Regions from separate parts of the Paenirhodobacter huangdaonensis genome, predicted to be linked through region 2. Evidence: riboswitches for the same ligand, from Rfam matches in the RefSeq annotation. Region 2 holds a riboswitch; the other holds the start of a gene.
What was found. A riboswitch is a leader RNA that binds a small molecule or an ion and turns the genes downstream of it on or off. The one in region 2 is predicted to bind thiamine pyrophosphate.
Positions count from the first base shown of each region.

Region 1: it holds a riboswitch for thiamine pyrophosphate, as region 2 does, so the genes downstream of both, thiD (bifunctional hydroxymethylpyrimidine kinase/phosphomethylpyrimidine kinase) here and EOW66_RS11160 (thiamine ABC transporter substrate-binding protein) in region 2, are expected to answer to the same signal.

Region 1 covers NZ_SAVA01000009.1:62,364-66,767, reverse strand. Annotated here, with positions in the region: gene thiS (sulfur carrier protein ThiS) at 1-142, opposite strand, end outside; gene EOW66_RS15005 (FAD-dependent oxidoreductase) at 139-1,119, opposite strand; gene thiD (bifunctional hydroxymethylpyrimidine kinase/phosphomethylpyrimidine kinase) at 1,116-1,913, opposite strand; TPP riboswitch at 1,980-2,084, opposite strand; gene EOW66_RS14995 (outer membrane protein) at 2,219-2,944, opposite strand; gene EOW66_RS14990 (hypothetical protein) at 3,036-3,518, opposite strand; gene EOW66_RS14985 (polysaccharide biosynthesis/export family protein) at 3,620-4,404, opposite strand, start outside.
Region 2 covers NZ_SAVA01000006.1:33,252-37,655, forward strand. Annotated here, with positions in the region: gene EOW66_RS11140 (TetR/AcrR family transcriptional regulator) at 1-76, opposite strand, end outside; gene aroC (chorismate synthase) at 166-1,266, opposite strand; gene EOW66_RS11150 (SRPBCC family protein) at 1,411-1,827, shown strand; gene EOW66_RS11155 (cytochrome b) at 1,832-2,305, opposite strand; TPP riboswitch at 2,465-2,573, shown strand; gene EOW66_RS11160 (thiamine ABC transporter substrate-binding protein) at 2,613-3,602, shown strand; gene EOW66_RS11165 (ABC transporter permease subunit) at 3,578-4,404, shown strand, end outside.

The DNA of each region.
Region 1 (4,404 bases), on a different contig from region 2:
TGGTCGTGGCGCGCCGCGCGGCGGGCACGAAATCGCCGTTGCGGGCGGTGGCAACCTTGCCGCCAAGGCCCTGTTCGTCGAGAAGTGCTGCAAGCGTGGCGGCGCGGGTCTGCCGCGGCGTGCCGTTCAGCGTGATGTTCATTGCGAAACCTCGTCCATGAACTCGGGAAGAATGCCGGTTTCCAGATGATCGGCGGCCATCGTGGCGACCGCGGGCGAGAGCAGGAAACCGTGACGATAAAGCCCGTTGGCGAACAGCGTTGCGCCGCGGCGCCGCAATCTGGGCAGGTTGTCGGGGAAGGCCGGGCGGGCGTCGGCGCCGGTTTCCAGCACCTCGGCCTCGCCGAAGGCCGGATGCAGCGCATAGGCGGCCGACAGCAGCTCGAGCAGCGAGCGGGCGGTGACGACGCCGCGCCGGTCGCTCTCGATCATCGTTGCGCCGAGCATGAAGATGCCGTCGCCGCGCGGCACGACATAAAGCGGGATGCGCGGATGCAGCAGCCGCACCGGGCGGGAGAGCGACACCTCGGGGCAGCGCAGCACCAGCATCTCGCCGCGCACGCCGCGCAGGTCGGGCAGGGCGTCGCGCGCCGCAAGGCCGCGGGCGTCGATGCTCAGCTCCGGCGTGGGTGCGGGCGGCGTGAGGTGGAAGGCGACGCCACGCGCCACAAGCCGGCGGCGCAGCTCGCTCAGCGCGGCGCGGGGCGAAAGATGGGCCTCGTCGGGATAGAAGAGGCCGGTGGTGAAGCGACCGCCAAGATCGGGCTCGAGGGCGGCGATCGCGGCGCCATCCACCGCCTGATGCCCACGCGAGCGGCGGGCGAAGCGGGTCAGCTCGCCGCGGTCGCGCGACAACGTCAGCACCAGCGTGCCGGTGTGGCTGACGCAGCCGGTGTGGCGGTGCCACCAGTCGATCGCGGCGAGGCCATGGCGCTCCACCGGCTCCTCGGCCGATTCCCGCTCGCAATAGGGGGCAAGCATGCCGCCCGCCCACCAGGAACAGGCATGCGGGCCGGGCGCGGGCTGCGGGTCGACCAGTTCGACCGCATGTCCGCGGGTGCTGAGTTCGGTCGCGATGGCGAGCCCCATGACCCCGGCGCCAAGGATGCGGATCGTCATGCCTGCCACCATTCGTGGAAGTGATGCACCGGGCCGTGGCCGGAGCCGATCTGCAGCCGGTCCGCGGCGGCGATGGCGCCGTGCAGCCAGCGATGCGCGCGGGCGACCGCCTCGGGCACGGCCAGCCCCTGTGCCATCCCCGCGGCGATCGCGGCCGAGAGCGAGCAGCCGGTGCCATGGGTGTTGCGGGTGGCGATGCGCGGCGCGCTCAACAGGTGGCGCTCCGGCCCGAGCAGCAGATCGGCACAGGTGGGGCCGTCGGCATGGCCGCCCTTCATCAGCACCCAGCCGGGCCCGAGTGCGCCAAGGGCGCGGCCCTGCGCTTCGCGGGTCTCGAGATCGGGGGCGGGGGCGGTGCCCAGCAGCTCGGCCGCTTCGGGCAGGTTCGGGGTGAGCACGGTGGCAAGCGGCAGAAGCTCGCTCCGCAGCGCCGCGATCGCGTCGGCCGCAAGCAGCCGGTCCCCGGATTTCGCCACCATCACCGGGTCGACCACCACGGCAAGGTCGCGCCCGCGCAGCCCCTCGGCGACGGTGCGGATCAGCTGCGGATCGCCGAGCATGCCGATCTTCACCGCGCGCACCTCGAGATCGTCGAAGACCGCGGCGATCTGCGCGCGCACGATCTCGGGCGAGAGCGGTTCGACCAAGGTGACGGCGCGGGTGTTCTGCGCGGTGATCGCGGTCAGCACGCTGGCGCCATAGACGCCAAGCGCCGAAAAGGCCTTCAGATCGGCCTGGATCCCGGCGCCGCCGCCGCTGTCGGACCCTGCGATGGTCAATGCGATAGCCGTCATGGCCTCCCCCCAAGATGCCCGACGGACGGATAAGGGGGGCATGCGTGCGGCCAGATCCGGCCGTCACGCTGTCAGCTACCCGTTCCCTCCGCCGGTATGAACCGGATCAGGTTCGATGGGTTAGCTTTCGCCTCTCAGCCCCGGTTGCCCGGCGCACCCCAACGAGTAAGTGCAGCTGTTGTATTGGGCAAAGGGCCGTTCGGCAACCGGTCTTGTGAAATTTCATCGCGGGCGGCGCCGCGCGTCGTGGTCTGCCGGGGGGGCAGACGGGCCGGGCCGCTTCCGCGGGCCGGCCCGAGGCAGTCTCAGAAGGACATGTTGACGCCGAGCTTCAGGGCGTGATGCTCGGGGGTTGCCTTGGTGGCCATACCCGCGTCATCGCGCAGCACCGCCTTGCCGAACTGACGGAATTCCCATTCGCCGAAGACCGACACGCGCTGGCTGAGCTTGTGCTCGACGCCGAGGCCCGCGGTCCAGGCGGTGTTGCGGAAGCTGCCGTCGAAGGCCATGCCGTCGCCCTGGACGGTATAGCCGAACTTGCCGCGTGCCGCGCCGAGCGTGCCATAGACAAGGGTGTTGCGGCTCGCATTCAGCACGCCGGCCTTGACGCGCAGCGACCAGAGCTGATCGAGATTGCTCGCACCGCGGCCGCCGGCCCAGGACAGGTCGGCATCGGCCGAGCTGTCCTCGTAGGAAATCTCCGGCCCGATCACCACCTCGCGGCCAAGCAGGCGGCTTTGCCAGCGATAGCCGAGCTGCACCGCGCCGCCGGGGCCGGCGATGTCGAGCTGGCCCGGGGCCGCGATCTGGCGGCCGGCCGGGTTGGCGATGCCCAGCCGGTCATCGGCACCGAAGACATTGACGAGCGACAGGCCGAGGTAAGGGCCGGTCCAGTCGGTCGCTGCCGGGGCCGCGGCGGGGGCGGGAACCGGGGCCTCGGTCACCGGCGCCGTGAAGCCTCCGGCGAGGGTCTGGGCGGCGGGAAGGAGGGCGCAGAACGCGGCGCCGGCGAGACGGAGTCTTTGATACATGACGGGCTCTTCACTGGTGACAGAAACAAAAACGGGGGTCCGTGGCCGGACGGGTCTGCCTCGCCGCCCGCGTCGGCATGGCGGGGGGAGGTCAGGCGAGGGCGCGCCGGCCGGTCGTAGCGGGCTCACAGCCGCTCGTGCTCCCAAGCCCGGTGTCGCGCTGCATGCGCTCGAACCAGGCGGTTTCCGCAACCGGCGGCGGGCCGGGTGGCGCGGGGATATTCTCGGTGGCGGCGGGGCGCTGCACGATCCAATCGGTCTCGGCGGGCTCGGCCGCGAGCCAGGCCTCGAGCGAGTCGGCGCTCTCGAGCACGAGCGCGATCCCCTCCGCGGCGGCGCGCCGGCTGATCCGGTCGAGCAGGCCGCGTGCCAGCCGGTGGCGGAATTGCGGCCCCTGCTCGTCGTTCAGCAAGATCACGCGCAGCCGCACGAAGCCTTCGTGCCGCAGGCGTCCGGCCAGGCGTTCAAGCGGCGAGGCGCCCGCGGCCCCCTCGATCTCGGCGGGCAGCCCGGAGGCTTGCCGGGCGGGGGACAGGAACAGCACCGCGTCGGAAAGCTGGATGGGGCCGGTCATGCCGGTGCCTGTGCGGGCTGCCAGTGGCACAGAGGCGGTGCTGCGCTCGCCGCTCCCGGCTGCGCCGACAGGACGGCCTGCGGTGATCCTGATTGCATATTTCATCCTCCGAGACTGGTGATCTGATCGACGGGCTGGGTGAAGCCGAGCAACGCGCGCACCGCGCGACCGGCACGCGAGACCGCGACTTCGCTGACATAGACCACGTCGCCATCCTCGAGCGCGAAGGCGTCGGCGGCGAAGATGCCTTCGGGCTGGGTCATGTCGAACGCATAGATCTCGGGTTTCTCAGAGCCGGTCGCGGCATTGGTGCTGCGCAGCACGAAAAGCCCTTTGGCATCGCCCGAATTCGCACTCAATCCGCCCGCCCGGGCCAGCGCCGCAGCCAGCGTCTCGCCGGCGTGCTCAAGCGGCACCGCGCCCTGAGATGAAGAGGCGCCGAGCATCGCGACGCGGGGTTTCTCGGTCGTCACGGTGATCGCGTCGCCCGGGCGCAGGGCGATGTCCTGCCCCGGCACGGTCTGGATCTGATCGAGCCGGGCCCGCCCGCGCTTGCCGGCGCGCATCACCTCGACGGTGACGAGAGCCGGGTCGCCTTGCGCCCCGCCGACCATCGCCAGCGCCGCGCGCAGGCTGCGCTGGCCGTAGTTCAGCGGCACCACACCGCCCCCCGAGGCATTGCCGGAAACCGTCACCGAAAAGCCGCTGCCGGATTCGCGGGTCACGATCACCTGCGGGTTCGGGGTCTGCTCCGCGAGACGCGTCTCGAGATCGCCGCGCAGGTCCTCGAGCCGGCGCCCGTTCGCCTGGATGCGTCCGGCATAGGGCAGGCTGACCGCGCCATCGCCGCCGACCTCGATCGGGCCGATCAGCGTCGGCGCGCGCC
Region 2 (4,404 bases):
CCTTGCGCGCGCCCTCAAGCACCTGGTCGAACTTGCGCCCCTTGCGGATCGCCGGTTTCGTCTCTGTCTGCGCCATCATGCCCCCTGCCCGCGCCGCGCCGGCTCCCCAGCATAGCCCCTCCGCTCCGGCCGGGGCAAGGAGCCGATCGCGCAGCCGTGAACGGCTCAGCCGATCCGCCCGCGCACACCGCCGGTCTGGCCGCGGTCAAGGAGCAGGTGATCGAGGATCACGCAGGCCATCATCGCCTCGGCCACCGGCACCGCGCGGATGCCGACGCAGGGGTCGTGACGGCCCTTGGTGATGACCTCGACCTCGTTGCCGGCAACGTCGATCGAACGGCGCGGCGTCAGGATCGAGGAGGTCGGCTTGACCGCGAAGCGCAGCACGATCGGCTGGCCGGTGGTGATGCCGCCAAGGATGCCGCCGGCGTGGTTCGTCTCGTAGACCGGGCCCGAGGGGCCCATGCGGATCTCGTCGGCATTCTCGGCGCCGGTGAGCCCCGCCGCCGCCATGCCCTCGCCGATCTCGACCGCCTTGACCGCGTTGATCGACATCATCGCCGCGGCCAGATCGCTGTCCATCTTGGCATAGATCGGCGCGCCAAGCCCGGGCGGGCAGCCCTCGGCCACCACCTCGATCATCGCGCCGACCGAGTTCTGGTTCTTGCGCACCGCCTCGAGATAGTCGGCCCATTCGTCGACGACCGCGGCGTCCGGAATGAAGAACGGGTTGCGCAGGATCTCGTCGCGGTCAAACCGCTCGCGGCTGATCTGCTTCACCCCCATCTGCACCATGTAACCGGTGATCCGCAGCCCCGGCACCAGCGCCTTCAGCACCGCCTGCGCAACGCCGCCCGCCGCGACCCGCGCCGCGGTTTCCCGCGCGCTCGAACGTCCGCCGCCGCGATAGTCGCGGATGCCGTATTTCTGGTGATAGGCAAGGTCGGCATGGCCCGGGCGGAACTGCCGGGCGATCTCGCCGTAATCCTTGCTGCGCTGATCGGTGTTCTCGATCATCAGCTGGATCGGCGTGCCGGTGGTGCGGCCCTCGAAAGTGCCCGAGAGGATCTTCACCCGGTCGGGCTCCTGCCGCTGCGTCGTCATCTTCGACTGCCCCGGACGGCGGCGGTCGAGGAAGACCTGGATGAACTCCTCGGAAATCTCGATCCCCGGCGGGCAGCCGTCGACGGTGGCGCCAAGCGCGGGCCCGTGGCTCTCGCCCCAGGTGGTGACGCGGAACAGATGTCCGAAGGTGTTGTAGCTCATCGCGGGCCTCCCCTTTTGCCTTTCTCCTAAGGCATGGCGGCGCGTCGATAAACTGGAAAGTGCGGCGGGCCCCGGTGCTCCTTACAGCCAATTGACGCAACGCCACCCGCCTGCGACACTTTCCCGGCACAGGAGGAGCCCGCCATGGCAGCCGAGCAGGTCACGATCGCCGCCACCATCGCCGCCACGCCCTGCACCACCTGGCGCGCCTGGACCGAGCCCGCCCATATCACGCGCTGGAACTTCGCAGCGCCCGACTGGCACTGCCCGCACGCCGAGGTCGACCTGCGCCCGGGTGGCAGATACGGCGCCCGGATGGAGGCGAAGGACGGCAGCTTCGGCTTCGACCTCGAGGCGGTCTTCGACATCGTCGAACCGGAACGCCGCATCGCCTTCACCATGCCCGACGGGCGACGCGCCGAAACCACCTTCGAGGCGATCGGCGGCGGCACCCGCGTCACCACCACCTTCGATACGGAAACCGAAAACCCCATCGAGATGCAGCGCGCCGGCTGGCAGGCGATCCTCGACAATTTCGCGCGCTACGCCGCCGCGCTGTAAGGCCTCAGCCGCGCAGCATCTTGCCCAGCATGTCGGTCTTCCACAGGAACTGATGCGCGAGGGCCAGGCTGACATGCACCGCGATCAGCAGCCACCACAGCCAGCGCAGCACCTGCCCGTGCAGCACCAGCGCCGCCGCGCTGCCGCCGTAAAGGCCCATGAGCCCGCTCAGCGGCATCGCGAAAAACAGCGCGTAGAACACCCATTGCCCGAACCGCGCAAGGCGGCGAAAGACCTTCGGCGCGCCGAGGGGCTCGGGCGGCACCCCGTCGATCAGCCGCAGCAGCAGCCGCAGCAGGCCGAGCGTCAGCACCGCCGAGCCCACCAGGATATGCACGAAGGCGGGCGGCACGACCCCGATGTCGAGCCCGGTCCCCCCCATCCCCTGCGGCAGCAGAAGGTTGAACAGGATCAGCGCGACCATCACCCAGTGCAAGACCCGTTGCGGCAGGGAAAAGGTGGTGGGCAGCTCTCGCATCGGTCTCGCTCCGCATCGGCGCCCCGCGCCGGGCGCCTGCCCCCTGATGTGGGCCCGCGGGCGGACGGGGGCAAGCGACAGGGACCGGCCGCAGTGTCGCACCCGGGCATTCCTTCCGCCGCGATTCCCCTTGCATCGGCCCTGCACCGTCCTATCCTGCGCTCCACCTCGGGGTGCCCGGGCCCGAAAGGCCCGGCTGAGACGCGCAAGCGAACCCGTTGAACCTGAACCGGTTAAGACCGGCGGAGGGAAGGTATCCGGGCACTCTCCCGGCCTGACCCCGTCCGTCACGCCATTGGAGAGACCGATGAAGAAACCTCTGATGCTGGCGGCCTGTCTGATCGCGGCGAGCCCCGCGCTCGCCGAAGACAAGCCCGTCCTCACCGTCTATGCGCCCGACTATTTCACCTCGGAATGGGGCCCGGGCCCCGCGATCGAGACCGGGTTCGAGAAAAGCTGCGGCTGCGACCTGCGTTTTGTGGCGGGCGACGTGCTGCCGCGGATCCTGCTCGAGGGCGACAAGACCGCCGCCGATGTGGCGATCGGGCTGAACACCGATGTCATGGCCCGCGCCCGCGCCACCGGCCTCTTCGCGCCGCATGGCGAGGATGTGGCCCGCCTGACCCTGCCGATCGCCTGGACCGACGACATCTTCCTGCCCTTCGACTGGAGCGAGACCGCCTTCGTCTATGACAGGACGAAGCTGAAAAACCCGCCGAAATCGTTCCAGGAGCTGCTCGACGCGCCCGCCGATGCCTACAAGATCGCAATCGAGGATCCGCGTTCGGCGATCTCGGGGCTCGCCCTCCTGCTCTGGGTCAAGGCGATCTATGGCGACGAGGCCGGCGCGGCCTGGGAAAAGCTCGCCCCCAAGGTGCTGACCGTCACCCAGGACTGGTCGACCGCCTATGGCCTCTTCACCGATGGCGAGGTCGACATGGTGCTCAGCTTCACCACCTCGCCCGCCTATCACCGCATCGCCGAGAACGACGACACCAAGGTCGCCGCGATCTTCCCCGAGGGGCATTATTTCTTCACCGAGGTGGCGGCGCAGCTGAAGACCTCGAAACAGCCCGAACTCGCGCAGAAATTCATGGACTACCTGCTGTCGGACGCGTTCCAGGGGATGATCGCCACCGCGAACTGGTCCTATCCCGCGATCATCAAGCCGGGCTTCCTGCCCGAGGGCTTCGAGACCCTGCCGCGGCCCGAAAAAACCCTGTTCTTCTCGGAAACCGAGGCCGAGGCGCTGCGCGGCCCGGCGCTCGAGGAATGGCGGGCGGCCTTCGGCAAGTGAGCCCCGCGCGCGCCCTTCCGGCGGCGCTGGCAGCTATGCTTGCCGCGGCGCTGGTGCTCGCCCCCCTGGCCGCGGTGATCGGCCGGGCCGGGGGGCTGTCGGCGCTGAGCCGCGCCGACGGGGCGGCGCTTTGGTTCACGCTGTGGCAGGCGGCGCTGTCGGCGCTGCTGTCGTGCCTGCTCGCGGTGCCGGTTGCCCGCGCGCTCTACCGGCGCCGCTTCCCGGGGCGCGAGGCGCTCATTGCACTGATGGGCGCGCCCTTCCTGCTGCCCTCGATCGTCGCGATCCTCGGGCTGATCGCGGTCTTCGGCCGGCGCGGCGCGGTGAATGCCGCACTCGGCGCGCTCGGCCTGCCCACGCTCAGCGTCTATGGCGCGCATGGGGTGATCCTCGCCCATGTCTTCTTCAACCTGCCGCTCGCCACGCGGATGGTGCTGCACGGCTGGCAGGCGATCCCGTCCGAGCGGCTGCGGCTGGCCGCGAGCCTCGGCCTCGGCCCGGCCGAGGTGACGCGCCATCTGGAACGGCCGATGCTGCGCGCGGTGCTGCCCGGCGCAGCGCTCGCCATCTTCCTCGTCTGCCTGAGCTCCTTCGCCGTGGCGCTGGTGCTGGGCGGCGGGCCGCGGGCAACGACGGTCGAGCTGGCGATCTATCAGGCCTTCCGCTTCGATGCCGATCTCGGTCGGGCGGCGGCGCTCGCCCTCGTGCAGGTGGCGCTGGCGCTCGCGGCGCTGGCACTCGCCGCACGCTTCACCCTGCCCGCGGGCTTCGGCGCCGGGCTCGACCGGCCGGGCGCGCCCCT